One region of the Mycobacterium liflandii genome, then DNA from elsewhere that is predicted to be linked to it. Evidence: riboswitches for the same ligand, from Rfam matches in the RefSeq annotation. Region 1 holds a riboswitch; the other holds the start of a gene.

Evidence for each region. Region 1 has a riboswitch for glycine ahead of gcvP (aminomethyl-transferring glycine dehydrogenase). Riboswitches for the same ligand answer to the same signal wherever they lie in the genome.
Region 2: it holds a riboswitch for glycine, as region 1 does, so the genes downstream of both, gcvP (aminomethyl-transferring glycine dehydrogenase) here and gcvP (aminomethyl-transferring glycine dehydrogenase) in region 1, are expected to answer to the same signal.

What each region holds. Positions count from the first base shown of each region.
Region 1 covers NZ_CP023138.1:693,281-708,876, forward strand. The annotation lists partial or broken gene gcvP (aminomethyl-transferring glycine dehydrogenase) at 1-2,565, opposite strand, end outside; glycine riboswitch at 2,822-2,913, opposite strand; gene CKW46_RS03285 (aromatic ring-hydroxylating oxygenase subunit alpha) at 3,231-4,601, opposite strand; gene CKW46_RS03290 (N-acyl-D-amino-acid deacylase family protein) at 4,611-6,371, opposite strand; gene CKW46_RS03295 (STAS domain-containing protein) at 6,537-6,914, opposite strand; gene CKW46_RS03300 (ABC transporter permease) at 7,204-8,253, shown strand; partial or broken gene CKW46_RS03305 (ABC transporter ATP-binding protein) at 8,257-9,250, shown strand; partial or broken gene CKW46_RS03310 (CE1 family esterase) at 9,272-9,901, opposite strand; partial or broken gene CKW46_RS03315 (ISAs1-like element IS2404/ISMul1 family transposase) at 9,911-11,113, opposite strand; gene CKW46_RS03320 (alpha/beta hydrolase family protein) at 11,233-11,649, opposite strand; gene CKW46_RS03325 (acyltransferase family protein) at 11,646-12,980, opposite strand; gene CKW46_RS03330 (hypothetical protein) at 13,109-13,486, opposite strand; partial or broken gene CKW46_RS03335 (ISAs1-like element IS2404/ISMul1 family transposase) at 13,727-14,929, shown strand; gene CKW46_RS03340 (sulfotransferase family protein) at 14,895-15,596, opposite strand, start outside.
Region 2 covers NZ_CP023138.1:3,150,089-3,165,684, forward strand. The annotation lists gene garA (glycogen accumulation regulator GarA) at 1-335, shown strand, start outside; gene ftsR (transcriptional regulator FtsR) at 332-1,087, shown strand; gene CKW46_RS14180 (bifunctional nuclease family protein) at 1,228-1,722, shown strand; gene CKW46_RS14185 (MerR family transcriptional regulator) at 2,000-2,632, shown strand; glycine riboswitch at 2,705-2,802, shown strand; glycine riboswitch at 2,803-2,928, shown strand; gene gcvP (aminomethyl-transferring glycine dehydrogenase) at 2,995-5,832, shown strand; gene CKW46_RS14195 (PE family protein) at 5,862-7,268, opposite strand; gene CKW46_RS14200 (ISAs1-like element IS2404/ISMul1 family transposase) at 7,363-8,565, shown strand; gene CKW46_RS14205 (alpha/beta fold hydrolase) at 8,541-9,380, shown strand; gene CKW46_RS14210 (substrate-binding domain-containing protein) at 9,410-11,614, opposite strand; gene CKW46_RS14215 (malate synthase G) at 11,665-13,860, opposite strand; gene CKW46_RS14220 (PE family protein) at 14,079-15,596, opposite strand, start outside.

The sequences.
Region 1 (15,596 bases):
TTGGCGCAGTGGGCTGGCCTCCAAGGGCCACTCGCCCCACATGACCAGGTCGATTTCGCCGCGGATGGCGACCATCGCATCGACGAACCGGTCGAGCTCGGCCAGATCTTCGGACTCGGTCGGTTCCACCATCAGTGTGCCGCTTACCGGAAACGCCAGCGTGGGGGCGTGGAATCCATAGTCGATGAGCCGCTTGGCGATGTCCTCTGCGGTCACTCCGGAGCGGCGGGTCAATTCCCGCAGATCCAGAATGCACTCGTGGGCGACCAATCCGTGTGGACCGGTGTAGAGCACCGGGTAGTGGTCGTTGAGCCTGGCGGCCAGGTAGTTGGCTGACAGCACGGCCGACTTGGTGGCCGTGGCCAGGCCGTCGGGACCCATCAGAGCGATATAGGCCCAGGTGATCGGCAAGATCCCGGCTGATCCGTAGTTCGCCGCCGCCACCGACGAGTCACTGGTGTCCTGGTGCGGGTCGTCCGGCAGGAACGGGGCCAGGTGCGCCCGCACCGCGACCGGGCCCACACCGGGTCCACCCCCGCCGTGCGGAATGCAGAATGTCTTGTGCAGGTTCAGATGTGAGACGTCGCCGCCGAAATGGCCCGGCCGCGCGATTCCCACCAGCGCGTTGAGGTTGGCGCCGTCGATGTACACCTGGCCGCCCGCCTTGTGCACCAGATCGCACACGGTGGTGACGTCGGGCTCGTAGACACCATGGGTGGACGGGTAGGTGAGCATGATGGCCGCCAGCTCCGCTGAATGGGTGCTGATCTTGGCGCGCAGGTCGGCTAGGTCGATGCTGCCGTCGGCGGCGGTGGCCACCACGACCACCTGCATGCCGGCCAGCACCGCCGAGGCCGCGTTGGTGCCATGAGCCGACTGCGGAATCAGGCAGATTCGGCGTTGCTGCTCGCCGCGACTGGCGTGGTAGTCGTGAATGGCGAGCAGGCCGGCGAGTTCGCCCTGGGATCCCGCGTTGGGCTGCAGCGAGACGCGGTCGTAGCCGGTGATCTCGGCCAGCCAGCGCTCGAGATCGGCGATCAGCTCCCGATATCCCGTGGTCTGCGCAATCGGGGCGTGCGGGTGGATGGCCGCGAACTCCGGCCAGCTGATCGGGGCCATTTCGACCGCGGAGTTGAGCTTCATGGTGCACGAACCCAGCGGGATCATGGTGCGGTCCAGGGCCAGGTCGCGATCCGAGAGCTTGCGCAGGAACCGCATCATGGCGGTCTCGGAGCGGTGTTCGTGGAATACGCCGTGCTGCAGGTAGGGCGTTGTCCTGAGCAACTCCGAGCCCAGGGGGGATCGGCTCGGCGCGATGCGTTCGACATCGAAGGCCTTGAGCACCAAAGTGATGACCTCGGTGGTGGTGGTCTCGTCGCAGCTGATTCCGACATGATCAGAACCCGCACGTCGCAGATTGATGCCGAGGCTTTCCGCGCGTGCGATCAATTCGCCGGCGCGGCCTGGGACTTCGACCAGCACGGTGTCGAAGAACTGGTCATGGGCCACGGTGTAACCGTGGTGGCGCAGGCTGGCCGCAATCGACACAGCATGGGCGTGAACTCGAGAAGCGATGTCGCGCAGCCCCTCCGGTCCGTGATAGACGGCGTACATCGCGGCGACGTTGGCCAGCAGTGCCTGGGCGGTGCAGATGTTGCTGGTGGCCTTGTCGCGGCGGATGTGCTGTTCGCGCGTCTGCAGGGCAAGTCGGTAGGCCGGTGCGCCGTTGACGTCCTTGGACACCCCGACCAGCCGGCCCGGCAGTGCCCGCTCCAGCCCGCTCCGGACCGCCATGTACCCGGCGTGGGGCCCGCCGAAGAACAGCGGAACACCGAATCTCTGGGCCGAGCCCACCGCGATGTCGGCGCCGAGTTCCCCTGGCGGGGTCAACAGGGTCAGCGACAGCAGGTCCGCGGCGACGGTGGTCATGGCGCCCCGGGCTTTCGCGGTGGCGATCAACCGGCCCAGGTGCCGTACCGCGCCGCTGGCGCCGGGTGCTTGCAGCACGATGCCGAAGAAGTCGCCCTCGGGCAGCTTCTTTTCGATGTCAACGAGTTCGATGTCGATGCCCACCGCTGCCGCACGGGTCCGAAGCACCGACAGGGTCTGGGTGAAGCAGTCGCTGTCGACCAACAGTCGTGCAGACGGGCTCTTGTTGGACCGCCGCATCAGCAGCATCGCTTCCACGACCGCTGTCGCCTCGTCGAGCAACGACGCGCCGGCCAGTGGCAGCCCGGTGAGGTCCTCGATCATGGTCTGGAAGGTCAGCAGCGCCTCGAGACGGCCCTGCGAGATCTCGGGCTGATAAGGGGTATACGCCGTGTACCAAGCCGGCGATTCGATGAGGTTGCGGCGCAGCACTTCTGGTGTCACACACGGCGAGTAGCCCTGGCCGATCATGGACACCCGGATCGTGTTGCGTTCGGCCATCGAGGCCAGATCGGTGAGTACCTGCTGTTCAGTTCGAGCCGCGGGCAGGGCCATCGGCGCGGTGTTTCGGATCCACGCCGGCACGGCAGCATCGATGAGGTCATCGAGGCTGGGGTAGCCGACCGTGGCGAGCATGTGCGCAATCGCCGCAGGATCGGGGCCGATGTGACGGGGCACGAAACTGGAAGCGACAGCGCGACCGCCGTGCAGTTGTTCATATGTTTCAGACAAGGGGCAACTCCGGTTTCCGTGGGCCCGAATCGCACCGGGCTGGTTGCTCCCTCCCCGCTCTGTCCTGAAACCTGAGAGTCTGTGGCGCCGCCATTACAGCGACGTCGTACACCTTCGGTAAGGCACGGTCTAGGTGACCGATCCTTGTCTCCAGAGTCGCCTCGGCGATGCGGTACTGGGGCCTGAGAGATTCTCGGGGAGGAGATTGCTCCTACGGCGCCTCGATAGCGAGGTTTCTCCCGCGTCGCGTCAACAGCAATGTTGTTGGCTATTTTGTTGTGACGAGCAGTCAACATACACACCGACTCGTCGTCTTGTCACTCCCCCGATTGGCCACATTTGGCGGTGCCCGGCGGTTGGCCGGACACCGCACGGGCGGGCGGTTGGCTGCAGGCCCGGGGCGACCAAGACCGGACACATTTGACCATCGAGCGTTAAACGCGGATGCGCACAATAATATTCGGGGCCCGCGGCGCCGCATTCGGACCGCTGTTCAGCTGCGAAAACGGCGGCCGGAGCTGTGGTGGGTGCCGGATCGATTGCTGATCCGATCCGCCCGATGTGAACCATCACACACGCGGGGCCCCCGGTCCGGGGCGAAGTCCGCCCCCGCTCATCCGCTCGGGTTCGGGTAGATCAAGGTAGCGCTCCAGGTTGCGGTGCATGTTGATGATCCGCCGTTCCTCGCCGGACAGCACCAGATGGGTGAAGCCGGGCTGATGCAAGCCGCGCTGGACACCCGGGAGCACTCGGATGTCTTGAGTGAGCACGATCCCGGGCTCGGCCTGATCGGCGGCCATCCGGACGTCTGTCGGCTTGTTGTGCGGCGCGTCCGGCGGCATCCGCGTCATCAGAAACATCACCATCTCGCCCTTGTCGGGATCGGCGAAGTGCTCCGGCTGGGGCCGCGAGCACATGATGGTCAGGTGGTCCGCGTTGGCCAGAAACGTCATGTTGGGAAACAAGTTGTACTGATGCAGCGGGGTTATCCGATCGGTGTCGGCCCACTCGAGGTCGACACCGCGGGTGGCGGCAAAGGCTCGGGTGCGTGCCGCAATGAGATCCTGAACCGCCTGGCCGGGCCGGCGCTCGTCGGCCGGCAACGGCGTGCCTTCGGCCGCGCCCATCAGCGCACCCTGCGTGTAAACGTAAGCGTCCCAGACCTCTTGGTCGCTCAGGGTGCCTTCGAAGCGTGGGCTCGGCACACCGTAGGGCTGGTCCGACTTCCCAGCGTGCCTCCAGATCTGTTGTGGGGCGTGAATATCGTCGACACAGCGCAACAATTCGGGATGCAACGTCTGAATGCGGTAGGTCTCGCTGTAGCCGTCAGCGATGGTCTTCCAATTGGCATCGACTTCCACGGTGAGCGTGGCGTAGCAGCGAAAATCACTCAGCCCGCACCACGCGATGTCTTCGGGTATCGGGTCCAGGTAATCCATCAATGGCATCGCGGTGACGTCGAGACTGACGAAGACCAGGCCCTCCCAGGTCTCGACCCGCACGGGCAGCAACGGGAAGTCGGGCATGTGCAGCGAGCCGAAACCCTTGCGATTGGGCACTCGCCGCAGTTCTCCGGTCAGATCCCAGGTCCAGCCGTGGTAGCCGCACTTCAGTTCACGCAGGCCCGAACCCGAGCCCGCGCACAGCGAATTGCCCCGATGGCGACACACATTCTGGAATGCGCGCAGCACGCCGTCGCAGTCGTGGACGATCAGTACCGAATAGGGGCCGCAGCGGTATTCGAAGTAGTCGCCCGGCGCGGCGACATGGTCGAGCATGCAGGCGAGCTGCCACACCTTGGGCCACATTCGTTCGATTTCGAGCTGGGCGAACGCGGGGGAGTGGTAGCGCTGCGCGGGCACCAGTGTCGGGGAAGCCGGCGGAACTCCAATCGCGTCCTCGTCGCGAGTGCGGGCGGGATTGCCGGCGGCGGTGCTCATCGCGTCCCGCTAACGCGCTCCGCGCACCAGGCGGCCGGGACGGGCTCCGGTGTCGACACCGCCACGGCGGGTCACCGCTCCGCTGACGATTGTGGCGGCGTATCCGCTTGCGCCCTGCAATATCCGGTTGCCGCCGGCGGGCAGGTCGTAGGCCATCGCGGCCGGATGCAGCCGCAGCGCTTCGAGGTCGATGACGTTGAGATCGGCTTTCTTGCCGGGCTCGATGGTGCCGCGGTCGGTGAGGCCGAACAGGTGGGCCGTGTCGCGGGCCTGCTTGCGGATCACATATTCCAATGGCAACTTCTCGCCCCGCTTGCGATCGCGTGCCCAATGGGTCAGCAAGAAGGTGGGGTAGGAGGCGTCGCAGATCATGCCGCAGTGAGCGCCGCCGTCCGAGAGCCCCAGAACGCCGGCCGGGTGCAGCATCATTTCGCGGATCGCATCGCAGTTTCCGTCTGCGTAATTGAACAGCGGCAACATCAGCATGGCGCTCGCGTTCGATTCGAGCACCAGGTCATAGAGGGTCGCCAGCGGATCCTGGCCGCGGGCTTGGGCTATTGCGGCGACGGTGCGGTCGCGGGTGGGTTCATAGTCGGGCGGATCGCCTAGCGCATAGAGGCGTCCCAGCGAGTACTGAACGAAGGCGGACATGCCGTCGAACAACACGTTCGGGTCGATGGGTAGGTCGTCCTCGGACAGGATCGCGGCTTTCACCGCGGGATCGGCCAACCGTTGCGCGAGCTCGTCGCGGGTGCAGTCGGCCTTGAGCCGGCGGTAGGTCGGGCGGTGGGTGAAGGCGTGGTGACCTTGGAACCCGATCATCATCCCGAACGGGCGCGCGGCGATCTGCGGGTGCAGGCGGCTGCCCGCCGCGTGCGCGCTGGCCGAGAGCTCCAGCTGCTCGCGCCACAGGTTGGGATCGGCGTCCACCTGGATCAGGGCGAACGATACGGGTCGATCGATCTCACCGGCCAGGCGCCGCATCCATTCCAGTTCCCTTCTCGGCCCGACGATGTCCTCGCCCGCGGCGCCCTGCGGGGCGAGCTCGAAGACGGCCTGTCCGCCGGCGGCCATGGCGCGCCCCAGCCCGAATAGCTCGTCCTCGGCGGCGAAGGTTCCGGGCACCGGTTCGCCGTCCATCGCGCGGTGAGCCTGCGTGCGTGAGGTCGAGAACCCGAGCGCACCGGCCTCGATCGCCTCGGTGACCAGCCGGCCCATCGCCGCGATGTCTTCGGCGGTGGCCGGTTCATTACGGGCGCCGCGTTCACCCATCGTGTATGCGCGCACGGAGCCGTGGGCGATCTGGCTCCCCACGTCGATGGAGAACTTCTGCTTGCCGATCGTGTCGAGGTATTGGGGGTAGCTTTCCCAGCCCCAGGTGATGCCCTCGGTGAGCGCGGTGCCGGGGATGTCCTCGACCCCCTCCATCAGCCTGATCAGCCAGTCCTCGCTGCCGGGGCGAACGGGTGCGAAACCCACCCCACAGTTGCCGGTGACCACGGTCGTCACCCCGTGCCCGCTGGAGGGCTCCAGGGTGCTGTCCCAACTCACCTGACCGTCGTAGTGCGTGTGGATGTCGACGAAGCCGGGGGCCACCACCTGACCGGTGGCGTCGATGGTTTCGGCGGACTCACCGCCCAGGCCGGGATCATCGGTGCCCCGCCGGACGACGTCGACGATCTTGCCGTCCTTGATGCCGATGTCGGCCCGGTAGCGTGCGGCCCCGGTGCCGTCAACGACGGTGCCGCCGACGATCTTCAAATCGAACATGAGCCCTCTGAGCCTCTCCCTGGTCGCGCGGCTGCGACGCGAGCCACCGGCCTGCCAACCCGGACCTGGATGGTTATTACGCTACGGCGCGTAGCGTATGTACGACGGTATTCCGCCCGCTCGATTCAGTCAATGATTCGAGAGCGCAAACGCTGGGGTGCCGGCTCAGCTATCGGAGATGTCGTTGAGCGCGTCATCCAGTGCGTCATAGAGGGGCAACATGGCGTCGATCCCCATCAGCCTGATCGGCCGGCTGGTGGCCGGACCGTCCGCGACCACCACGAATCGCGTCGGCGCCACGGCCTGCGCCTTGGCGCTGACCAGGACGGTCATCCCCGCTGAGGCCAGGAAATCGACCTTCGAGAGGTCAACGATCAGTGTTGCGGGCGCCTCGATGAGCGAAGTGCGGAGCATCTCGGCCAACCGGGGTGCGGTCAGCATGTCGAGTTCCCCCGACACCGTCACCACGACCGCTTCGCCAACCCGGGATTTTTCGATTCCGAATGCTGTGGGTGGCGTTGGGTCGCCAGATTGTTCCACCATTGCTGTATCTCACATCCGTCCCTGTTCGGGACACCGCTCGTTGGCAGACATCCAATGTTTCGGGCCGGGCTGCTATCTCAACCCCGCCGACCGCTTCCGCCGCCAACATGCAGCTCAGTGGCGCACCCCCGGTCTGCACAAATCCTAGGCCACCACCAGATCGGGCGCGCTCGCCGCGCGGGATCCGGCATGCCGACGCCGCAATCGCGCCGGTCGGTTGGCGCTGCCGGGCCTGGGTGGCCTCAACAAAACATGGTCCCCGACGATGCGACGTTGGTAGGTTCTGGGAATGCTCTTCGCGGCGTTGAGCGACATGCAATGGAGAAAGCGCCGCCTGGTCATTGCGATTATCAGCACCGGAATTATCTTCGGGATGACGCTCGTCATGACCGGGTTGGCAAATGGTTTCCGGGTGGAGGCGCAGCACACCGTCGATTCCCTCGGTGTCGACGTTTTCGTGGTCAAAGCCGGCGCGGCCGGGCCGTTTCTGGGCTCGATTCCATTTCCCGACGTTGACGTGGCGCGGGTGGCCGCCGAGCCCGGCGTCGTGGCCGCGGCGCCGCTGGCCAGCATGGGCACGATCATGAAGGAAGGCAAGTCAACCCGAAACGTCACGGCTTTCGGTGCACCGGAGCACGGACCGGGCATGCCCGAGGTATCGGACGGGCGAGCGCCGTCCAAACCGGACGAGGTCGCGGTATCCAGCACGCTCAACCGGCATATCGATGACACCCTGCAGCTCGGAGCGCACAAGCTGCGGATTGTCGGCATCGTGCCCAACTCCACGGCGCTGGCCAAGATCCCCAACATTTTTCTGACCACCGAGGGCCTGCAGCGGGTGGCCTACAACGGGCAACCGATGATCACGTCGATCGGGATCGACGGCTCGCCCCGAGAGCTCCCGGAGGGCTACCAGACCTACGACCGGGAGGGCGCGGTCAACGACCTGATACGTCCGCTGAAGGTCGCCGTGAATTCAATTTCGATCGTGGCGGTCTTGCTGTGGATTGTGGCGGTGCTGATCGTCGGATCGGTGGTGTATCTCTCCGCGCTGGAGCGCATGCGCGACTTTGCGGTGTTCAAGGCGATCGGCACGCCAACGCACTCGATCATGGCGGGACTGGCGTTGCAGGCGCTGGTCGTCTCGCTGCTTGCCGCTGTTGTGGGTGTCGTCCTGTCGAAACTGCTGGCTCCGTTGTTCCCGATGATCGTCGCGGTGCCTGGCGGGGCCTATCTGGCGCTACCGGTGGTGGCAATCCTGATCGGCCTGCTGGCCAGCGTCGCCGGACTCAAGCGGGTGATGACCGTGGATCCCGCACTCGCGTTTGGAGGTCCTTAGCCGGTGGGCGATCTCAGCATTCAGGACCTGGTAGTCGCAGTACTACTGCGGTGGATATGCCCTTCGGCCGATCAATGGTTTGAACCTCGACGTGGAGGCCGGGTCTCTGGTCATCCTGCTCGGTCCGAGTGGATGCGGGAAGACAACGTTGCTGTCTTGCCTGGGCGGCATTCTGCGACCCAAGTCCGGGGCGATCAAGTTCGAGGACATCGATATCACCACGCTCGAAGGTATGGCGCTGGCGAAATATCGGCGAGACAAGGTGGGCATCGTCTTTCAGGCGTTCAACCTGGTGCCGAGCCTGACCGCGCTGGCGAATGTGATGGTTCCGCTGCGTTCGGCCGGGATGTCACGTGCTGCGGCACGGGCGCGCGCCGAGGAGTTGTTGAAGCGCGTCAACCTCGAGGAGCGGATGAAACACCGGCCCGGGGACCTCAGCGGAGGGCAACAGCAGCGCGTCGCGGTTGCGCGCGCGATCGCGCTGGACCCGCCGCTGATCCTGGCCGATGAACCGACCGCACACCTCGACTTCATCCAGGTAGAGGAAGTGCTGCGGCTTATCCGCGAGCTCGCCGATGGTGACCGAGTGGTCGTGGTGGCCACCCACGACAGCAGGATGCTGCCGATGGCCGACCGTGTTGTGGAGTTGACGCCCGATTTCGCGGAGACCAACCGGCCGCCCGAAGTCGTCAAATTGAAGTCCGGGGACGTGCTGTTTGAACAGAGCACGATGGGCGACCTCATCTATGTCGTATCGGCGGGTGAGTTCGAAATCGTGCACGAATTAGCTGACGGCGGCGAAGAATTGGTCAAAGTTGCCGGGCCCGGAGAATATTTCGGCGAGATGGGGGTGCTGTTTCACATGCCGCGTTCGGCAACGGTGCGGGCCCGCACCGACGCGACGGCCGTCGGCTACACGGCGCAGGCGTTTCGTGAGCGGCTCGGTATCGGCGGTATGCGCGACCTGATCGAGCACCGCGAGCTTTCCAGCGACTGATTCGGCGACGGAGCTGGCGGGTCAGCGCCGGTGCCCGGCGAAGAACTGCCAGATGGTGTCGGTCGCGTCCAACGCCGTCGACGGTTCGGGAAGACCGAGTCTCTCCAGCAGGGGGCCGCGCGTACCGCCGGGCCATTGATGGCCCGCCCCGGCCACCGAGATCAATTCCACGGTGTGGCCGTCTGCGTATTCGGCGGTCACGGTTGTCACCACGCCCGCAGTGCTCGAGATGGGCGGTCCACATGCGTCGATGGCGCGCCAGGTCGCGTTCACCGAAGGCACCGACGGGCCATCCACCCGTGGCGATCCGTTGATTTTCACCGCTTTGCCGGGGCCGCCGTCATAGGGGACGCTCTGGTCTGCCGTGCCGTGGATTTGCAGCACCGAGGTCGGCCGCGCGCGTGCGCAATCGGTCACCAGCGTGCCGGCCACCGGTGCGATCGCGGCGAAGATATCCGTTTGGCAACCCAACCGCAGCGCCATCATGGCGCCGTTGGACATGCCGGTCGCGTAAACACGCGCGGAATCTATCGGGATCTGTTTTCCGATCGCGGCAACCATGGCGGTGAGGAATCCGACGTCGTCGACATTGTTGCGCTGGGGCAGGCCGCAGCAGGTTCCAGCGTTCCAGGCCCGGTGCCAGGGCTCCGGCGTTGTTGATTAGCAGGCTTGTGAGCTGGGGAATTGTGGATTGAGGAGGTCTAGGCGGCGGTTGGCGGTCAAAGCGGTGATCCGGCAGGCTTCGGCGATGTTGTCGGCGCCGTTGAGGCGGTGCAGATTGATCGCGGTGTTGCGTAGCGTTGCTAGGACCTGTGCGCCGTTTCCGGTATGTGCCCTTTGACGGTCTTCGTCGAAGGTGACGTCGCGTATCCAGTGCAGGCTGTTCTCGATTCCCCAGTGTTGACGCATCCAGGTCATGATCGCGGTAGGGCGGGCGTGCTCGAACGGCAGGCTGCAGATGGCATAGACCACCTCCACGCTGCGCTGGTCGGTGGCGGTGATCAAGCGTTCACGAGTGATCCGGATGATTTGTTTTGCGTAGGGGAAGCCGATTCCTCGTGCAGCGGTGATGATTTGCAGGGTGCGGGTCTCGACACGGCCGTGGCCGCGGGAGTCGTCGGTAGCGGCTGCGGGCACCTCGGCCCAGGGCAGCGCGGTGATACGCGCAAGTATTTTGGCTTGGTTGGACTTGACGATCATCAGGTAGTGCGACTTCAAGGTGGCGCAGATCAACTTCGCGGTGACGACCTGGGTATGCATCGCATCCACGGTGACCAGCCACCGCAAGCTACCCGGCAGCAGCGTGAGCAGGGCACGTACGCAGGGAATTTCATTGCTTTTCTCGGCGACAGCGAGTTGACCGAGCACCAATCGGGCACGGTGGGCGAACACCGACACGAGATGCGTGGCTGTCGCTTTGGCGCGTAAAGCACCACGCAGCATCTTGCCGTCCAACGCGATCGGCACCAATCCACTGGGGTCGCTGCTGGCCACGTGTGCAGTGAAGTAACTGCCCATCCTGGCGTTGAGGTCGGCGGGGTCTAGCCGAGACAAAACAGCGCGGAAGGTCTTCTCACTGGGCCGCCGGAACCGGACCCCTAATTAGGCCAACACATCATCGGGAGCGGTGGCCGCCCATGTGGCAAAACCAGCATAGCCGCGCATCCCCGCGGCAGTGGCCAGAACCGCGATCGCCAACAAAGCCATCAGCGAATACCTCCGACCGCGTGGGTCCCTCGGGTCTGGCACCGAGGCCAACACATCGAGAAACTCCGATCCGATGAGCTCGCTGCGCTCACCAGGACTCCAGCGGTCGAACACCTCTGGAACCGACGACACAGGCAATACTGAAACGGTAGGCACGGGCAACTCCAGACCAACGACGAACAGTAACCAACTCGATCGTTCTCCAGATAGCCCGTGCCTACACTCCGGCCCCAATAGCGCGGCGCCAAAGATCATCAACCCAGCTCACAAGCCTGCTAATCAACAACGCCGGAGCCCTGGGCCCGGTGCAGACCGTCGGGATAGGCGACCAGGAAGTGCTGCTGATCTGCCTTGTCGTTCCAGTGGTACGCGCGCTCGGCCTGCGCACCGTTGCCGAAACCGCCGTGCTTCATCACCACCAGTGGGATCGCGCCGGTCACTCCCTGCGGCCGGTAGAGATTGAACGTCCGTTCGGCGCCATCCCACTGGATGCTCTGAGTGGACCGGCCCACCGGGATCGTCGCGGGTGCGGGCGCTCCAGCCGCATGCCCACCCGCGGAACATCCGCCCGTCCAGACGACGAGCGAGCCGAGGATAACCGCGCTCAACACCCGAAGGATGCGAGCGGTTTCACGCGCCATCAACTCGTGGTGACAGCCCTCTGCCAGAATGACAAGTAGCTTGTCAATCAAGCGAGGGGCTGGCTTCCAGGCGGGGCCGTTCCGTACCGCGGGAGTCGCGCCACGGCCAGGATCCGAGCGGCCACCAGGGCGGCGACCGTCACTGCGATGCAGGCAAGTCCGTCGTCCTTGAGGCCCCACTTCACCGACGCCAGGATGGCCGCCCCGGCCACATACAGCAGTACGCCGACCCCCGCGCCGCGCCAGACCGAGGTGATGGCGGGTGCGCCGTCCCAGCCGGGCAGCGGATTGTTCTCCAGCGGCCGCAGCGCAACGAACAGCGCTGCCACCGCACCACACATGATCAACAGTTGGGCAGCGCTGATCACGGCGAAGCCCGGCTCGCCGGGATAGCGGGGAGCTCCCAATCCGTCGAAGAGCAGGTGCACGCCCAGCAGGGCTGGCATATGCCACAGGTACAAAGTCATGGCTCCGGAGTTGCCGATCGCCGCCAACCACCAGACCCGCGGGCGCCGAGCCCATCGGGCGATTGCCGGTGCCGCCACAACAGCCAACGCGCTCAGAATGATTGCGTGACCGGCCAACAACAGTGAGGGAGGGCTCATGTTGGGCAGCCGCTGGCCTTCGATGCCAACCAGGCTCAGCTCGTAAGGGCCCCAGCACAGCAACGCGACGTTGGTGGCCAGAAATATCGCGGCGGTGCCGATCGCGCGGGCTCGTGTCAGCAATCGGCGGCGATAGGCCACGCCGAACATGGCGGGAATGAGCCAGACCGCGAGGTTGAGGTATCCGAGCGATGGTCCGGCGCTGCAGTGCAGTCGGACGGCGTCGACGGCCGCGATCATGGCGTAGACCGCGGTTACGCTGGCGGCCAGGCGCGCCGTGCTGGTGATTCGAGATAGCACCGGCATCGCCGCCAGCACCAGCACGTAGGCGCCGAGAAACCACAGCAATTGGATGCTCACACCGGCGACCGGCTCGTAAACGTGCTGGGGCAGTAGCGGATAGAAGATGACCAGCGCCACCGCCCAAAAGCTCAGGTAATAGAAAACCGGTCGAAACAGCCGCGCGGCGCGCTTCATCAGCCAGCCGCCCCAGTTCGTTCCGGGTCGCCAGGACGGGACACACGCCGCCGCACCGGCGAAAAAGAACAACGGCATGATCTGAAAAATCCAGGTCAGAGCCTGAAACGTGGTCGAGGTGGTCAGCAGGTTGTCCCAGCGGAGGACGCCACCGCGGATGACGCTGGTCGCCATCACCGTATGGCCCACGACCACGCCGACCAAGGCCGTGATGCGGATGACGTCGATGGCGCGGTCACGGTCGGCCGGGGTGCGTTCGGCAAGTTCGGCGGGGCTGGGAAAGCCCGTCAGCGATGTCATGCCTGAAGCATCACGGGTGGGCCGGGTGGACCGCTTGGGTAGTTCTACTCGTCTTACCCGGGTAGGGCTACCCGAATGGTGGGCGCAACAGTGCTGCCGGGTGAGCTATCTGGCTGGGGGCCAACGATTTACATCGAACGCTGCAGCGTCAGGCTGAACAGCAGGTAGCCGATGCAGAGCAGGAAGTTCAATGCGACGATAACCATGCCCAGCGAGAGCAATGCATGCCGGCACTTGCGCTGCAACCGGTGTAATTTCGCGACGCGTTTTTCACGGGTTATTTGGATGGCGATCAACGCAAAATTGATATTCGTCATTTCGCTATCCGAGGCGGGCATGCCGGCGTGCATCTGCCGAAGACGCTGCGGTGAGATCCTCACGCCCACCCCGGCGAATCGACGGCTCAGCCGTCGCGCCTGGCTGCGGCCGAATAAGTGATCGCGCATCGGCAGCTGATGCGAGAGTCTCCGTCGTTCGTCGCCCCACGGGTTCGACGAGGTCGTCACAAGCCGGAATTCTATGCCGTTTCGGTTCCTTATAGGGAGCGCCGCGCCAAATTTCTTCACGCCATTTGTGAATTACCGCAATTGCTCGGTGGGTACCCCAGGCTCCGGCGTTGTTGATTAGCAGGCTTGTGAGCTGGGTTGATGATCTTTGGTGCCGCGCTATTGGGGCCGGAGTGTAGGCACGGGCTATCTGGAGAACGATCGAGTTGGTTACTGTTCGTCGTTGGTCTGGAGTTGCCCGTGCCTACCGTTTCAGTATTGCCTGTGTCGTCGGTTCCAGAGGTGTTCGACCGCTGGAGTCCTGGTGAGCGTAGCGAGCTCATCGGATCGGAGTTTCTCGATGTGTTGGCCTCGGTGCCAGACCCGAGGGACCCACGCGGTCGGAGGTATTCGCTGATGGCTTTGTTGGCGATCGCGGTTCTGGCCACTGCCGCGGGGATGCGCGGCTATGCTGGTTTTGCCACATGGGCGGCCACCGCTCCCGATGATGTGTTGGCCTAATTAGGGGTCCGGTTCCGGCGGCCCAGTGAGAAGACCTTCCGCGCTGTTTTGTCTCGGCTAGACCCCGCCGACCTCAACGCCAGGATGGGCAGTTACTTCACTGCACACGTGGCCAGCAGCGACCCCAGTGGATTGGTGCCGATCGCGTTGGACGGCAAGATGCTGCGTGGTGCTTTACGCGCCAAAGCGACAGCCACGCATCTCGTGTCGGTGTTCGCCCACCGTGCCCGATTGGTGCTCGGTCAACTCGCTGTCGCCGAGAAAAGCAATGAAATTCCCTGCGTACGTGCCCTGCTCACGCTGCTGCCGGGTAGCTTGCGGTGGCTGGTCACCGTGGATGCGATGCATACCCAGGTCGTCACCGCGAAGTTGATCTGCGCCACCTTGAAGTCGCACTACCTGATGATCGTCAAGTCCAACCAAGCCAAAATACTTGCGCGTATCACCGCGCTGCCCTGGGCCGAGGTGCCCGCAGCCGCTACCGACGACTCCCGCGGCCACGGCCGTGTCGAGACCCGCACCCTGCAAATCATCACCGCTGCACGAGGAATCGGCTTCCCCTACGCAAAACAAATCATCCGGATCACTCGTGAACGCTTGATCACCGCCACCGACCAGCGCAGCGTGGAGGTGGTCTATGCCATCTGCAGCCTGCCGTTCGAGCACGCCCGCCCTACCGCGATCATGACCTGGATGCGTCAACACTGGGGAATCGAGAACAGCCTGCACTGGATACGCGACGTCACCTTCGACGAAGACCGTCAAAGGGCACATACCGGAAACGGCGCACAGGTCCTAGCAACGCTACGCAACACCGCGATCAATCTGCACCGCCTCAACGGCGCCGACAACATCGCCGAAGCCTGCCGGATCACCGCTTTGACCGCCAACCGCCGCCTAGACCTCCTCAATCCACAATTCCCCAGCTCACAAGCCTGCTAATCAACAACGCCGGAGCCCTGGTGGGTACCCCATAGCGGTCTTGATACGGACGCACCCGGTCGCGAACGACGCTGGCGTCCAGGCCGGTATCCGACCAGGTGTACCGACCCCGCCCGCCATCACCGGGATGAGCCCTCAGGAAGTCACGCATGCGTTGTTCGGTTTCCGGCGCCAGCTCGCGGCCGAGCTTGCGATATACGCCCCTGATCGTGTTCCAGGGGTCATTAACGAAGTCGGTGTAGAGCACGTCGATCACCTGGCCGGCGGGGAGGGTGCCACCGGCGCGCAGCGCCATCTCCCGGTCGAGGCCGACCACGATTTCCTCGTAGCACTGGGCCGCGCATTCGGCGATGCTGGATTCGTCGCTGGCCATCCGGCGCAGGTGATGGGTCAGCGCCGCGATTGAGGAGATGACGTTGAGTGGGTCACGGTGTGTCTGCACGATCAACGCGTCGGGGTACTCGGCCAATAGCGCATCCAGCTGCCACAGATGCGCGGGCGATTTGAGCAGCCACTGGCCCCAGACGCCGGTTTGAAGGTGTTGCAGAAAGATTCGATGGAATCGGTAGGCGCCGCGGTGGTCCGCCTCGTACAGCAGCCAGCGGTAGTAACTGGGTAGCCGGTACTGCACCGAATAGATCATGCTGGTGAATTCGCTGGCCGTGAT
Region 2 (15,596 bases), 2.5 Mb from region 1:
CGGCCGGCTCGGCGTTGCTGGTCGTGAAGCGGGGGCCCAACGCCGGGTCGCGCTTCCTGCTCGATCAACCCATCACCTCGGCTGGTCGGCATCCCGACAGCGACATCTTCCTCGATGACGTAACGGTGAGCCGTCGTCACGCCGAATTCCGCTTGGAAGGCAACGAGTTCAGCGTCGTGGACGTCGGGAGCCTCAACGGCACCTACGTCAACCGGGAGCCGGTTGATTCGGCCGTGTTGGCAAACGGCGACGAGGTTCAAATCGGCAAGTTCCGCCTGGTCTTCCTGACCGGCCCCAAGCAAGGTGACGACGACGGGGGCACCGGAGGCCAGTGAGCGCGCCCGATAGCCCCGCGCTCGCCGGGATGTCCATCGGGGCGGTGTTGGAACTGCTCCGACCGGACTTCCCAGATGTCACCATCTCCAAGATCCGTTTCCTGGAGGCCGAAGGGCTGGTGACGCCGCAGCGCGCGGCATCGGGGTATCGGAGGTTCACCGCGTACGACTGTGCGCGGCTGCGCTTCATACTCACCGCTCAGCGTGATCATTACCTACCGCTCAAAGTAATCAGGTCGGAGCTGGACGCCCAGCCCGACGGCCAGTTGCCGGCGATTGGATCCCCTTACGGGGTACCGAAATTGGTGTCGGTGGCGGGTAACAGTGCCGGCACCGCCGGACCTGATGGGGGATCTGACACCGGGGCGGTCGCGCCGGCGCGAGTTCGGCTCAGTCGCGAAGACCTGATCGAGCGCTCGGGCGTCGACGACGAACTGCTCAGTGCGGTGTTGAAGGCTGGCGTGATCACAACCGGGCCGGGTGGGTTTTTCGACGAACACGCCGTGGTAATCCTGCAGTGCGCCCGCGCGCTGTCGGAATACGGCGTGGAGCCACGGCACCTGCGCGCTTTCCGCTCGGCGGCCGACCGGCAGTCGGACCTGATCGCACAGATCGCCGGGCCGTTGGTCAAGGCCGACAAGGCCGGCGCGCGCGACCGTGCCGACGACTTGGCGCGTGAGGTGGCCGCACTGGCGATCACCTTGCACACCTCGTTAATCAAATCCGCTGTACGCGACGTTCTGCACCGCTGAGGATTAGACTTTCCTCGACAGCTCGGTGTTCGGCGACAAAGGCCCGACAATGGCAGACAGTGGCAATGGGATGGGTGTTCACCGCGTCGTCACGCTGAGCAATGGTCGGTCACGGCGGGATGTGTGGAGGGCAGACACAGATGGGTGAAGTTCGTGTTGTCGGCATTCGCGTCGAGCAACCGCAGAACCAGCCGGTGCTGTTGCTGCGCGAAGCCGACGGTGACCGGTACCTACCGATTTGGATCGGCCAGTCCGAGGCCGCTGCCATCGCGCTTGAGCAACAAGGCGTGGAGCCGCCCCGGCCGTTGACGCACGACTTGATCAGGGATCTCATTGCCGCGCTCGGGCATTCCCTCAAGGAAGTGCGCATCGTCGATCTGCAAGAGGGCACGTTCTATGCGGATTTGATCTTCGACCGCAACATCACGGTCTCGGCTCGCCCCTCCGACTCGGTGGCGATTGCGCTGCGCGTCGGTGTTCCGATTTATGTCGAGGAGGCGGTGCTGGCCCAGGCCGGCCTGTTGATACCCGACGAGGGTGACGAGGAGGCCGGAAGCGCCGTTCGAGAGGACGAGGTCGAGAAATTCAAAGAGTTTCTCGACAGCGTTTCGCCCGACGACTTCAAGGCCACCTGACCCAACAAAGGTGCAGGAAAAAAGCAATCGTGAGGGAGGATCAACAACGTCACGGATCCGTCTCATCTCGCAACATGCCATCTCGACACGCCTAGGGGATGGCGCTCACGGGCCCGCGCAGCGTCCATACTTTGAAGGCGACTTGATGATCAACCCGCGGACCGCAACGGTCCAACAGCGTATGCTCTTCAGAACTCGGCCCTGAGCAAACGCGGTTGCCGAGGCAGCCAGTGACGCAGCTAGTGACACAACAGCGCGATCGGCGAGAGGAAACACCGTGAGCGACCAGCCACGTCAAGAACAGCTGGATCTTGCAGCCAACCCAACCGCTGGGACCAACGGTTCTTACGATGGCTCTGCAGCAGGCGAACCCGTGCAGCAGGGACTGTTCCCCGACGATTCGGTACCCGACGAGCTGGTCGGCTACCGCGGACCAAGCGCTTGTCAGATTGCGGGTATCACCTACCGCCAACTCGACTACTGGGCACGCACCTCGTTGGTTGTGCCCTCGATCCGCGGCGCGGCAGGATCGGGCAGTCAGCGCCTGTACTCCTTCAAAGACATTCTGGTGCTCAAGATCGTCAAGCGATTGCTCGACACCGGCATCTCGCTGCACAACATCCGGGTTGCGGTCGATCACCTGCGTCAGCGCGGGGTCCAGGATCTGGCCAACATCACCCTGTTCTCCGACGGGACAACCGTCTATGATTGCACGTCGGCCGAGGAGGTCGTAGACCTGCTGCAAGGCGGCCAGGGTGTGTTCGGCATCGCGGTTTCGGGCGCGATGCGGGAGCTGACCGGAGTCATCGCCGACTTCCACGGCGAGCGGGCCGACGGCGGAGAATCCATTGCCGCCCCTGAAGACGAGTTGGCGTCGCGCCGCAAGCATCGAGACCGCAAGATCGGCTGACCGCCTTCGGCACCACGCATCGGCGTGCAGCGCGCCGTCGCTGCGGCTGGCCGAGTAAACTGGGCGACGCATCGTTCTCGTGCGGGAGAGTTCTGTGGCCGCCAGCTACGGACGCCGAAGGAGCAACACCTCTCCGTCAATCTCTCAGGCCCCCGGACCGCGCTGGATGACGATGCCTCTGGAAAGCGGTGGTGACCCGTAGCGGTCCTCGCCCGCCGATGGGGAAAGGCGCCCGCTTGGGCTGGGCGCTGAATCTCTCAGGCGCCTGGTGCACGGGTGAAGACAGAGGGAGAGGGCCCGCTAGTCCTCTGCCCGCACGTGGCCTTGGGTAAGGCCCGTCCGCTGCCCAGTCAGGAGTCACCGTGTCCGACCACTCCATGTTCGAGTCGACCTTCGCAGACCGCCACATCGGGCTGGACAACCAGGCCATCGCGACCATGCTCGCGGTGATCGGCGTCGACTCGCTCGACGACTTGGCCGCCAAGGCGGTGCCGACGCGGATTTTCGATACGCCCACCGACAGCGGCCTCGCGCCGGGCCTAGATCAGCTGCCGCCGGCCGCCAGCGAGGCCGAGGCCCTGGCCGAGCTACGTGCGCTGGCTGACACCAACACCACGGCCGTGTCGATGATCGGACAGGGCTACTACGACACATTCACGCCGCAGGTTCTGTTACGCAACATCATGGAGAACCCGGCCTGGTACACCGCCTACACGCCGTACCAGCCCGAGATCAGCCAGGGGCGGCTCGAGGCGTTGCTCAACTTTCAGACGATGGTCACCGATCTCACCGGCCTCGAGATCGCGAATGCTTCGATGCTCGACGAGGGCACCGCGGCGGCGGAAGCCATGACGCTCATGCACCGTGTAACGCGCAGTTCCACCAAGCATCTCGCGGTGGACGCCGACCTGTTCACCCAAACCGCCGCAGTGCTGGCCACGCGCGCCAAGCCGTTGGGTATCGAGATCGTCACCACCGACCTGCGCGACGGGTTGCCTGACGGCGAATTCTTCGGGGTGATCGCCCAGCTGCCCGGGGCGAGTGGGCGCATCACCGACTGGACCGCCCTGATCCAGCAGGCCCATGACCGCGGCGCGCTGGTGTCCATCGGCGCCGATCTGTTGGCGCTGACACTTCTCACGCCGCCCGGCGAGATCGGTGCTGACATCGCGTTCGGCACCACCCAACGTTTCGGGGTTCCAATGGGATTCGGCGGCCCGCACGCCGGATATCTGTCGGTGCACGCTAAGCACGCCCGGCAGTTGCCCGGCCGGTTGGTCGGCGTATCGGTCGACAGTGACGGCAACCCGGCCTATCGTCTCGCGCTGCAGACCCGCGAGCAGCACATTCGCCGCGACAAGGCGACCAGCAATATCTGTACCGCTCAGGTGCTGCTGGCGGTGATGGCCGCAATGTATGCGAGCTATCACGGCGCCGATGGGCTGACCGGCATCGCCCGGCGGGTGCACGGGCATGCCGAGACCATCGCCGGTGCGCTGGGCGACGCGCTGGTGCACGACACGTTCTTCGACACCGTGCTGGCGCGGGTACCCGACCGTGCCGATGAGGTGGTGGCCGCGGCCAAGGCGAGCGGAGTCAACCTATGGCGCGTCGACGCTGACCACGTGTCGGTGGCCTGCGACGAAGTAACCACCGCCGCGCACGTGACCGCGGTCCTGGACGCGTTCGGGGTGTCGGCCGCCAAGGCAGCACGCGCCGAGATCGCGACGCGCACCTCAGAGTTCTTGACCCATCCCGCATTCACCAATTACCGCACCGAGACTTCGATGATGCGCTACCTGCGCGAACTCGCGGACAAAGATATTGCGCTGGACCGCAGCATGATTCCGCTCGGCTCATGCACGATGAAGCTCAATGCCGCAACCGAGATGGAGTCGATTACCTGGCCTGAGCTCGGACGTCAGCATCCGTTTGCCCCGGCCTCGGATACCCCGGGCCTGCGTCGGCTCATCACTGAGCTGCAGGGCTGGTTGGCGGCCATCACCGGCTACGACGAGGTCTCCTTGCAGCCCAACGCGGGCTCACAGGGGGAGTACTCCGGCCTATTGGCCATCCACGAATACCACGCCAGCCGGGGGGAGCCGCACCGCGATATCTGCCTGATCCCGTCCAGCGCACACGGCACCAATGCGGCTTCGGCCGCCCTGGCCGGGATGCGGGTTGACGTGGTGGGTTGCCACGACAACGGCGATGTCGACCTCGACGATCTGCGTGCCAAGGTCGGCGAGCACGCCGACCGGTTGGCGGCGCTGATGATCACCTACCCCTCCACGCACGGCGTTTACGAGCACGACATTGCCGACATCTGTGCGGCGGTGCACGACGCCGGCGGCCAGGTGTACGTCGACGGCGCCAACCTCAACGCGCTGGTGGGCCTGGCCCGACCGGGCAAATTCGGCGGCGATGTCAGCCACCTGAACCTGCACAAGACCTTCTGCATCCCGCACGGGGGCGGTGGTCCGGGAGTGGGTCCGGTGGCGGTGCGGTCGCATCTGGCTCCGTTTCTGCCGGGCCATCCGTTCGCGCCGGGACTACCCCAAGGGGATCCGGTGTCGGCGGCGCCCTACGGGTCTGCCTCGATCCTGCCCATCACCTGGGCCTACATCCGCATGATGGGCGCCGACGGTCTGCGCGCGGCGTCGCTGACCGCGATCGCCTCGGCCAACTACATCGCGCGGCGTCTGGACGAGTATTTCCCGGTGCTCTACACCGGCGAGAACGGCATGGTCGCCCACGAGTGCATCCTGGACCTGCGCGGCATCACCAAGGCAACCGGAGTGACTGTCGACGATGTCGCAAAGCGGTTGGCAGACTATGGATTTCACGCACCTACCATGAGCTTTCCGGTGGCCGGCACGCTGATGGTGGAGCCGACCGAAAGCGAGAGCCTGGCCGAGGTCGACGCGTTCTGCGACGCGATGATCAGCATCCGCGCCGAGATCGACCGGGTCGGGTCCGGACAGTGGCCCGTTGACGACAATCCGCTACGGGGCGCGCCACACACGGCGCAGTGTTTGCTGGTGGGCGAGTGGGACCACCCGTACACCCGCGAGGAAGCGGCCTACCCGCTCGGCACCGCGTTTCGGCCGAAAGTCTGGCCGGCGGCGCGCCGTATCGACGGCGCCTATGGCGACCGCAACCTGGTCTGCTCCTGCCCGCCGGTGGAGGCTTTCGCCTAGGGCCGACCCGGTCGGCCGCGGGTTTCCGGCTAGGGCCCGTCGGTCCCGTTTGCCCCGGCCACCGTCCCGCCGTTGCCGCCGTTGCCGATCAACTGTGCATCGCCGCCGTTGCCGCCGTCCCCGAAGTTGCGACTGCTCCCGGACGTGCCCGCGTCACCACCAGCACCACCGTTGCCGATGAGCGCGGCCTCGCCGCCGTTTCCACCGTTGCCGCCGTTGCCGAGTCCGCCCCCGGCCGCTCCGCCGGCCCCGCCGGCGCCGCCGTTGCCCAGCAGCTTGGCGCCATGGCCGCCATCCCCGCCAGTCCCACCGGTGCCGCCAGCCAGGGCGGCCCCACCGATGCCACCGGCCCCGCCGCTGCCGATCAGGCCGACCGCATCACCGCCGTCCCCGGCGTCTGACATCGTCGCGCCGCCGCCCGCACCGCCGTTACCGATCAGCGTCCCGCCGGTGCCCCCGTCGCCGCCGTGGGCGAGACCGAGAGCGGTGCCGCCGTCGCCACCGTTGCCGACCATTCCGGCATTGCCCCCGGCACCGCCGGCCCCGCCGCCGTGCTGACCGAACGCACCGAGCCCGCCGGCCCCGCCGTCGCCCCACAGTTGTCCGCCATTACCGCCGGCACCACCGGCCCCGCCCAACCCGCCCAGGGCCGCCGTGGGCACCACAGGGCCGCCGGCGCCGCCCGCCCCGCCATCGCCGAACCACCCGACAGCGGATCCACCGGCGCCGCCGGCGCCGCCGGTGAGTCCTTCGGCGCCCCCGCCGGCCCCGCCGATGCCCCCGTTTCCGAACAGCCCGACGGCCGCCCCGCCGGCACCCCCGGACCCGCCGTTACCGACGGCCGCCGAGCCGATCCCACCGACGCCGCCATTGCCGCCGTTGCCGATCAGCCACCCACCGGCGCCGCCGCTGCCGCCGGCCAATCCGTTCGACCCCGCACCGCCGGCGCCGCCATTGCCGCCGTTACCGATCAGGCCGGCGGCCCCACCGACCCCACCCGCCTGGCCGGCCAGCCCGCTGCCGCCGTTGCCGCCGTTGCCGAACAACAAGCCACCGTCCGCACCGGCCTGGCCCGGTGCCCCGTCGGCTCCATTGCCGATCAGCGGGCGCCCCAACATCGCCATCGTCTCCCCGTTGGCCGCGTCAAGCAGCGATTGCAGCGGCGAGATGTTGGCGGCTTCGGCGCCCGAGTAGGCCCCCGCGGCCGAGGTCATCGCCGCAACGAACTGGTCATGAAATTGGGCCGCCTGAGCGCTCAAGGTTTGGTAGGCCTGGCCGTGCGCGGCGAACAAGGCGGCGATGACCGCGGACACCTCATCCGCACCGGCCGCTAACACCGCAGTGGTGGGCGCGGTTGCCGCCACATTCGCCATGTTGATCGTCGAGCCAGGGCTCCGGCGTTGTTGATTAGCAGGCTTGTGAGCTGGGTTGATGATCTTTGGTGCCGCGCTATTGGGGCCGGAGTGTAGGCACGGGCTATCTGGAGAACGATCGAGTTGGTTACTGTTCGTCGTTGGTCTGGAGTTGCCCGTGCCTACCGTTTCAGTATTGCCTGTGTCGTCGGTTCCAGAGGTGTTCGACCGCTGGAGTCCTGGTGAGCGCAGCGAGCTCATCGGATCGGAGTTTCTCGATGTGTTGGCCTCGGTGCCAGACCCGAGGGACCCACGCGGTCGGAGGTATTCGCTGATGGCTTTGTTGGCGATCGCGGTTCTGGCCACTGCCGCGGGGATGCGCGGCTATGCTGGTTTTGCCACATGGGCGGCCACCGCTCCCGATGATGTGTTGGCCCAATTAGGGGTCCGGTTCCGGCGGCCCAGTGAGAAGACCTTCCGCGCTGTTTTGTCTCGGCTAGACCCCGCCGACCTCAACGCCAGGATGGGCAGTTACTTCACTGCACACGTGGCCAGCAGCGACCCCAGTGGATTGGTGCCGATCGCGTTGGACGGCAAGATGCTGCGTGGTGCTTTACGCGCCAAAGCGACAGCCACGCATCTCGTGTCGGTGTTCGCCCACCGTGCCCGATTGGTGCTCGGTCAACTCGCTGTCGCCGAGAAAAGCAATGAAATTCCCTGCGTACGTGCCCTGCTCACGCTGCTGCCGGGTAGCTTGCGGTGGCTGGTCACCGTGGATGCGATGCATACCCAGGTCGTCACCGCGAAGTTGATCTGCGCCACCTTGAAGTCGCACTACCTGATGATCGTCAAGTCCAACCAAGCCAAAATACTTGCGCGTATCACCGCGCTGCCCTGGGCCGAGGTGCCCGCAGCCGCTACCGACGACTCCCGCGGCCACGGCCGTGTCGAGACCCGCACCCTGCAAATCATCACCGCTGCACGAGGAATCGGCTTCCCCTACGCAAAACAAATCATCCGGATCACTCGTGAACGCTTGATCACCGCCACCGACCAGCGCAGCGTGGAGGTGGTCTATGCCATCTACAGCCTGCCGTTCGAGCACGCCCGCCCTACCGCGATCATGACCTGGATGCGTCAACACTGGGGAATCGAGAACAGCCTGCACTGGATACGCGACGTCACCTTCGACGAAGACCGTCAAAGGGCACATACCGGAAACGGCGCACAGGTCCTAGCAACGCTACGCAACACCGCGATCAATCTGCACCGCCTCAACGGCGCCGACAACATCGCCGAAGCCTGCCGGATCACCGCTTTGACCGCCAACCGCCGCCTAGACCTCCTCAATCCACAATTCCCCAGCTCACAAGCCTGCTAATCAACAACGCCGGAGCCCTGGTGCGATCTGGTGAGGGCATTGCGCCCACGGTCCTGCTCCTGCACGGATTCCCATCCAGTTCGTTCGACTTCCGGTCGGTGATTCCGTACCTGGCGGGTCAGGCCTGGCTGACCATGGACTTTCTTGGTTTCGGTCTGTCGGACAAGCCCCGTCCGCACCGCTACAGCCTGCTGGAACAGGCCGATTTGGCGCAAAACGTAGTAGCCCAGAACGTCACCGGACCGGTGGTGGTGCTGGCTCATGACATGGGTACCTCGGTGACGACCGAGTTGCTTGCCCGCGACCTCGAGGGCCGGCTCCCATTCGAGCTGCAACGCGTGGTCCTCAGCAACGGCAGCGTGATCCTCGAACGCGCCAGCCTACGTCCCATTCAGAAGGTGTTGCGTGGTCCGCTGGGGCCGATCGCGGCTCGTTTGGTCAACCGGGGCGGGTTCACGCGGGGTTTCGGCAAACTGTTTTCGGCGCAGCACCCGTTGTCGGCCCAAGAAGCTGAGGCGCAGTGGGAACTGTTGACCCACAACAACGGTCATCGCATCGCGCATCTTCTGATCAGCTACCTCGAAGAGCGGGAGCGGTACGCGCAGCGCTGGCACAACGCGGTACGGGACTGGCCCAAGCCGCTGGGGTTCGTCTGGGGCCTCGATGACCCGGTGGCCACAACGAACGTGCTCAATGGGTTGCGTGAACTGCGCCCGAACGCCGGGGTCATCGAATTACCCGGTTTGGGCCACTACCCGCAGGTGGAGGATCCCAAAGCGTATACGCAAGCCGCACTCGATCTGCTGGTCGGCTAGGCCCGTATCGATCCTCGCGGGTAGCCGGGTCAGCTCAAGAAGGTGTCGACCGCGGCGGCCAGGTTCGGGCCCGTCGAGGTCGCCAGGTTCTGGTAGCTACCACCGCTGAGCTGAGCAACGGCTTCCCACGTCTTGCGGTCCGGATCGGCACCAAAGTCGATGACGTTGACCGCGATTGGCTTGGCCGGGTCCGCGCTGGTCCGGATGAAATTCTCCAGGCCAGGGCCATCGAGGCTTTGGTCGGTATGGGGTCCCCCGGTGATCACCAAGATCGAGTTGGCCTGGTCGGCACGGAAATGCGCCTGCACGTCCTCATAGATCATCCGCAGCGTGGTGAACGACACCGCGCCACCGTTTGACGAATATTGCTTGTCCAGCGCGGCGTTGAGCGCCGCCGAGCGGGGCTGCCCGTTTACCGGGTCGGCGAGTGGCCCGGTGGGCACCTCGGTTCGGCCCTCGCGCCTGTCAAACGTCCACAACCCAACAGCCGAGGTGGGCGGCAGCGTCTTGATTCGGTTCTGCAGCGCCGCAACGATATTGGTTAGGCGAGTCTTGCCGCCGTCGTCGGTGGACAACGACTGGTCAAGCATGATGGTCGCGGCAACTCCCATCGACGGTGCGGCCACGGCATCGGCCAGTGTGGCGCGAATTCCCTCGTCACCAACGGAAAGGGGAGCGGGCAAGGCCGGAAAACTCGTGACAGGGCTGCTGGGCGGCTTGACATCGTCGACCCGGAATCCCGCTTTCGCCAACTTCGCGAGTTGTTCCGGCTTGTGCACGTACCGGGCAAAGGCGCTGGCCGCCGTGGTCTGCTCCTGCGACAACCATGACCCATTGAGCAGGACCGCCGGGTAGTCGGCGACCGCGACCGGGCCGGGCGGCAACCATGAACTCAACTTCTTCTTCGCGTCGGACAACGATTGTGCTCGCAAGAACAGCTGTTGCTCGGTGGTGATCACCGCGTGCACCGGCGCCGCGGCCACGTCGTCGGCCTTGAGCAGGGCGTCCATCGCTTCGCTGAGCGACCCGTCCGCCAACTTGGGCTGGGTGGCCATCAGCGTGCGCACCGCACCGATGCCGGCGGTCGGCGGCGCATCAGCGGGGGCCGACGCCGCCACGGCTTCACCGGCCAGGAAGGTGGCGTCCCCGTTACCCCCGACCGGCAGCGCCAGGCGCAGCGAACCCCAAGACGGCAATTTCAGGCCGGCCATCGAATTGGGATCCGACTGCAGACCGGGCAACGCGGCCCAGTTCTGGTTGCCAAGCACCTGCTGCAGCTCGGGCCGGATCGCCAACAACACCGGCGAGGTCACCAACGACCGACTGTCGCTGATGGCTTCCTTACCTGCGGCTTGGACCAGCCGCGCCGCCGAGACGGAGCTGCCGGGAATCCACAATCCGGGCTGAGCACCCAGCTCGGATGGCCACTTGCCAATGAAGCCGGTGATGACGGCGTCGGCGTCGGCGGCCTTAACAGCCACCGACACGCACCGGTCACCAATGGGTCCCGACGATGCGTTGTAGCTGTCGGCAAAATCGTTGACCTGATCGGCGATCGACGGGTCGGCGATGACGGCGACGGTATCGTTTCCACCCACACAACGAGCCGCGGCGGTCTGCGAGCGGTTGGACAACACGTCACCGAAGAAGCGCCACCCGATCACTCCGACGACCACCACCACGACGGCCACCAAGGCCACGATCACGCCGACGCTGACTCCGCGCCGCCCGTCGGCGCTGCGGTGGCCGCCCTGCCAGCCGCGCAATCCACGATGGCCGGCAACACGAAATAGCGGCGGCGGGGGAGTTGCCGCCGGTTTGGGGTCACTGGGCTCCGGGCCATCCGGGTGCGTCCCGAAGTCCGGGTATTCCTCGGCCCCCAGCTCCGGATGCCGATCGTCGGCGCCGTAGGGATCCTGTTCGAGGTACTGGCTCTCGTCGAAGACCTGTTCGTCGGCCCAGTAGCCGTCCTCGTCTGCGGAGTCTTCGTCAGCCTCCTGATCACCGAAATGCCCAACGGTGTCACCCGGCTGCTCCCACCCGGGGTAGGGATAGCCGCCGGCCGAATCGGCAGTCTGGGGGTGCGCGAAGGCCCCCGGATCAGCGGCCGCCGAATCCGCACCCCCACCAGGCTGCCCGGTTAGCTCATCGTCCCAATCCTGATTCTCCGCATCGTGATCATCGGACGGTTCGTCGGCGGAGTCCTCGGGGTCGGGCAAACTGTGCCTACCCATACCGGTATCAGCGTCCTCTCCGTCGAAGATTGACCGATGGCCAGCGAGAATCAGGCACCAGCGCGTGCCTTCAATTCACGACGACGGCGGTGCAGGATCGGCTCCGTGTATCCGTTGGGCTGTTGTGCCCCCGACAAGATCAGATCCTGGGCCGCCAGGAATGCGATGCTGTCGTCGAAATTGGGTGCCATCGCGTGGTATTCGGGATCTCCGGCGTTCTGCTTGTCCACCAGCGGTGCCATGCGCTCGAGGCTAGCCCGCACATCCTCGCTGGTGATCACACCATGCCGTAGCCAGTTGGCCAGCAACTGGCTGGAAATCCGCAGGGTGGCGCGGTCCTCCATGAGGGCCACGTTGTGGATGTCGGGAACCTTCGAACAGCCGACGCCCTGGTCGATCCAACGCACCACGTAACCGAGGATGGACTGGCAGTTGTTGTCGACCTCTTCGCGGATCTCCTCGGGCGCCCAGGCCAGTTCCTTGGCCAACGGAATGGTCAGCAATTCGTCAACGCTGGTGCGGGTCTTGCCCTGCAGCTCCTTCTGCACGGCAAAGACATCCACCTTGTGATAGTGCATCGCGTGCAGGGTGGCCGCGGTGGGTGATGGCACCCACGCGGTGGTCGCGCCGGCCTTCGGCTGGGCAATCTTCTGCTCCACCATGTCGGCCATCAGTTCGGTCATCGCCCACATGCCCTTGCCGATCTGCGCCTTACCGGAGAAGCCGGCGGCGAGCCCGGTGTCGACGTTGGCGTCCTCGTAGGCCTTGATCCACGCCGTGTTCTTCATCGCGCCCTTGCGGATCATCGGGCCGGCTTCCATCGAGGTGTGGATCTCATCACCGGTGCGGTCCAGGAAGCCGGTGTTGATAAACACCACCCGGTCGGCGGCCGCCTTGATGCATGCCTTCAAGTTGAGCGTGGTACGTCGCTCTTCGTCCATGATGCCGACCTTCATGGTCCCCTGCGGCAACCCCAGCACGTCCTCGACGCGGCTGAACAATTCACAGGTGAACGCCACCTCGGCGGGACCGTGCATCTTGGGCTTGACGATGTAGATGGAGCCCGTGCGGCTGTTGGTCAACAGCCCGTTGGCATCGGTGCTTCGCAGACCGTGGATGGCGATCAGGCCGGTGAACAGCGCATCCATGATGCCCTCGAACACCGGGGCGCCCTCGGCGCCTTCCGCGTCCGAAACGATGGCGTCGTTGGTCATCAGGTGGCCCACGTTGCGGACGAACAACAGGCTGCGGCCGGGCAAGGTCAGCTCACCACCGTGCGGGGCGGTGTAGGTGCGGTCGGTGTTGAGCACCCGGGTGAAGGTCTTGTCGTCCTTGGTGACGTCCTCGGACAGATCGCCCCGGTTCAGTCCGAGCCAGTTCCGATAGCCCAGCGCCTTGTCGTCAGCGTCGACCGCGGCCACCGAGTCCTCGAAGTCCATGATCGTGGTGATGGCGGACTCCAGGATCACGTCCTTGACGCCGGCGCCGTCGGTGGCACCGATCTGCGACTCGGGGTCGATCAGGATCTCGATGTGCAGCCCGTGATTGGCCAGCAGGATCGACTTAGGGTTCTCGGCGGTGCCGGTGTAGCCGGCGAACTGGCCGGGATCGGCCAGCGCTGCGGACGTGTCCGCCAGCGACACCACCAGCTGTCCGTCTTCCACCTTGAAGCCTGTGGCATCGGTGTAGGAGGCCCCCGCCAGCGGCACGCTGCCGTCGAGGAACTGGCGCGCGTAGGCGATTACCTTGTCACCACGGACCTTGTTGTAGCCCCGGCCCTTTTCGGCGCCGTCGCTTTCGGAGATGACGTCGGTGCCGTACAAGGCGTCGTAGAGCGAGCCCCAGCGGGCGTTGGCAGCGTTGAGGGCGAACCGCGCGTTGAGGATCGGCACCACCAGCTGCGGGCCGGCGGTCGTGGTGATCTCGTCGTCAACCCCGGAGGTGGTGATGGTGAAGTCCTCGGGTGCCGGCAGCAGGTACCCGATCTCGGTGAGGAACTCGCGGTAGGCCTGCGGGTCCAACGGCTCGATCACCCGGTGGCGATGCCACTTGTCGATCTGGGCCTGCAGATCATCGCGAGTCTTCAGCAAATCCTGGTTCTGCGGGGTGAGGTCGGTGACCACCTTGTCCACGCCCGCCCAGAAGCTGTCCTGGTCGATGTCGGTGCCGGGCAGGGCCTCGTTGTTTACGAAGTCGTAGAGCACCCGAGCGACGCGCAAATTCCCCGCCGACACGCGATCCGTCATTGCTTCCTCCCTTACTGGCAATTAGGTCAGACTACCGGCCGACAGCGCGACTGCCGCATCCGGCGGCGCGCAGCACCAGGTCACAATGGCCTAGCCAAGTTGCCCACCGCGGCGCATGGCGCTGCACGATTGCGCTCTGGCAACTCGTTGAGCTCAATTGGCGATCCGTGCGTGTTGCCGTAGCCGCTGAGATCATACGGGCCGGGCCGCGCTTCCGACTAAGCCCCGTTGGATCCGTCCTGCCCGAATAGCGACCCACCCATACCGCCGGCGCCGCCCGGGGCGCCGCGCCCGCCGTCGCCGCCGTCGCCGATCAACCTGGCGTCACCGCCGTTTCCACCTGGTCCCGCCATACCGGCAAAGCTGACGCCGGCGTCCCCGCCGGCACCGCCGTTGCCGATCAGAGCGGCCGTGCCGCCGTTGCCTCCGGCGCCGCTGGCAGCGGTATCGCTGGATCCACCCGAACCGCCCGCCCCACCATCACCGAACAGCCAGGCGGCGTTGCCGCCGCTGGCAGCGGTATCGCTGGATCCACCCGAACCGCCCGCCCCACCATCACCGAACAGCCAGGCGGCGTTGCCGCCGCTCCCGCCGCTGCCCCCGGCATTGGCATTGTGGCCCACCCCGCCGACGCCGCCGGCGCCACCGTTGCCGATCAGCCCGACGGCGCTGCCGCCGCGACCGCCACTGCCGATGCCGCCGTTGCTCTCCGCGCAGTCGCCACCGTCACCACCGTCGCCGAACAGCTTCCCGCCTGCGCCGCCGGCACCGCCGACGCCCTGGTACCCGTTGAAGCCGCCGTTGCCGCCGCTGCCGAACAGTCCGGCATCACCACCGGCCCCGGCGATACTGCCGGCGCCGCCGAATGCGACGGCGCCGCCGTGACCGCCGTTGCCGAACAGCAGCCCACCATTGCCGCCGGCGCCGCCGTTGCCGTCAATGTGTTCCAAGCCGCCGTGACCGCCGTTGCCAATCAGCCCGGCGTTGCCTCCGGCCCCGGCAGCGCTTCCGGCGCCACCACCGTCAGCGGCACCGTTGCCGCCATTGCCGCCATCGCCGCCGGTAGTTCCGGGGCCACCGGCTTCGACGCCGCCGTCCCCGCCATTGCCGATCAGCCGAGCGTTGCCCCCGTCTCCGCCGAAAGCACCGCCCTGGATGTCGTAGCCGCCGTTTCCGCCGTTGCCGATCAGCAGCCCACCGGTGCCGCCGGCGCCGCCAGGCCCGCCGGTCCCGGAATTGCCAAACCCACCTGCCCCACCGGTGCCACCGCTGCCGAACAGCCCGGCGGCGGCGCCGCCCTGACCTCCGGAGCCTCCCGCGCCGCCGACGCCAGTCCCAGCCCCGCCGATGCCGCCGTTGCCACCGTCACCCAACAGCCATCCGCCGGCCCCACCGGCGCCACCGGGCAGACCGGTGGAATCGGGCCCGCCGATGCCGCCGCTACCGCCGTTACCGATCAAACCCGCGTCCCTGCCGGCCCCGCCGGCTTGGCCGATCCCACCGTTGCCGCCGCTACCACCGTTGCCGTAAAGCAATCCGCCGGCGCCGCCGGGCTGCCCCGGGGCTCCATCGGCACCGTCGCCGATCAGGGGGCGTCCCAATAGCGCCTGGGCGGGCGCATTCACCGCGTCGAGCGCGGCCTGCAGCGGCGAAGCATTCGCGGCCTCCGCGGTGGCGTAGGACGCCGCACCCGCAGCCATGGCCCGCACAAACCGCTCATGAAATTCCGCCGCCTG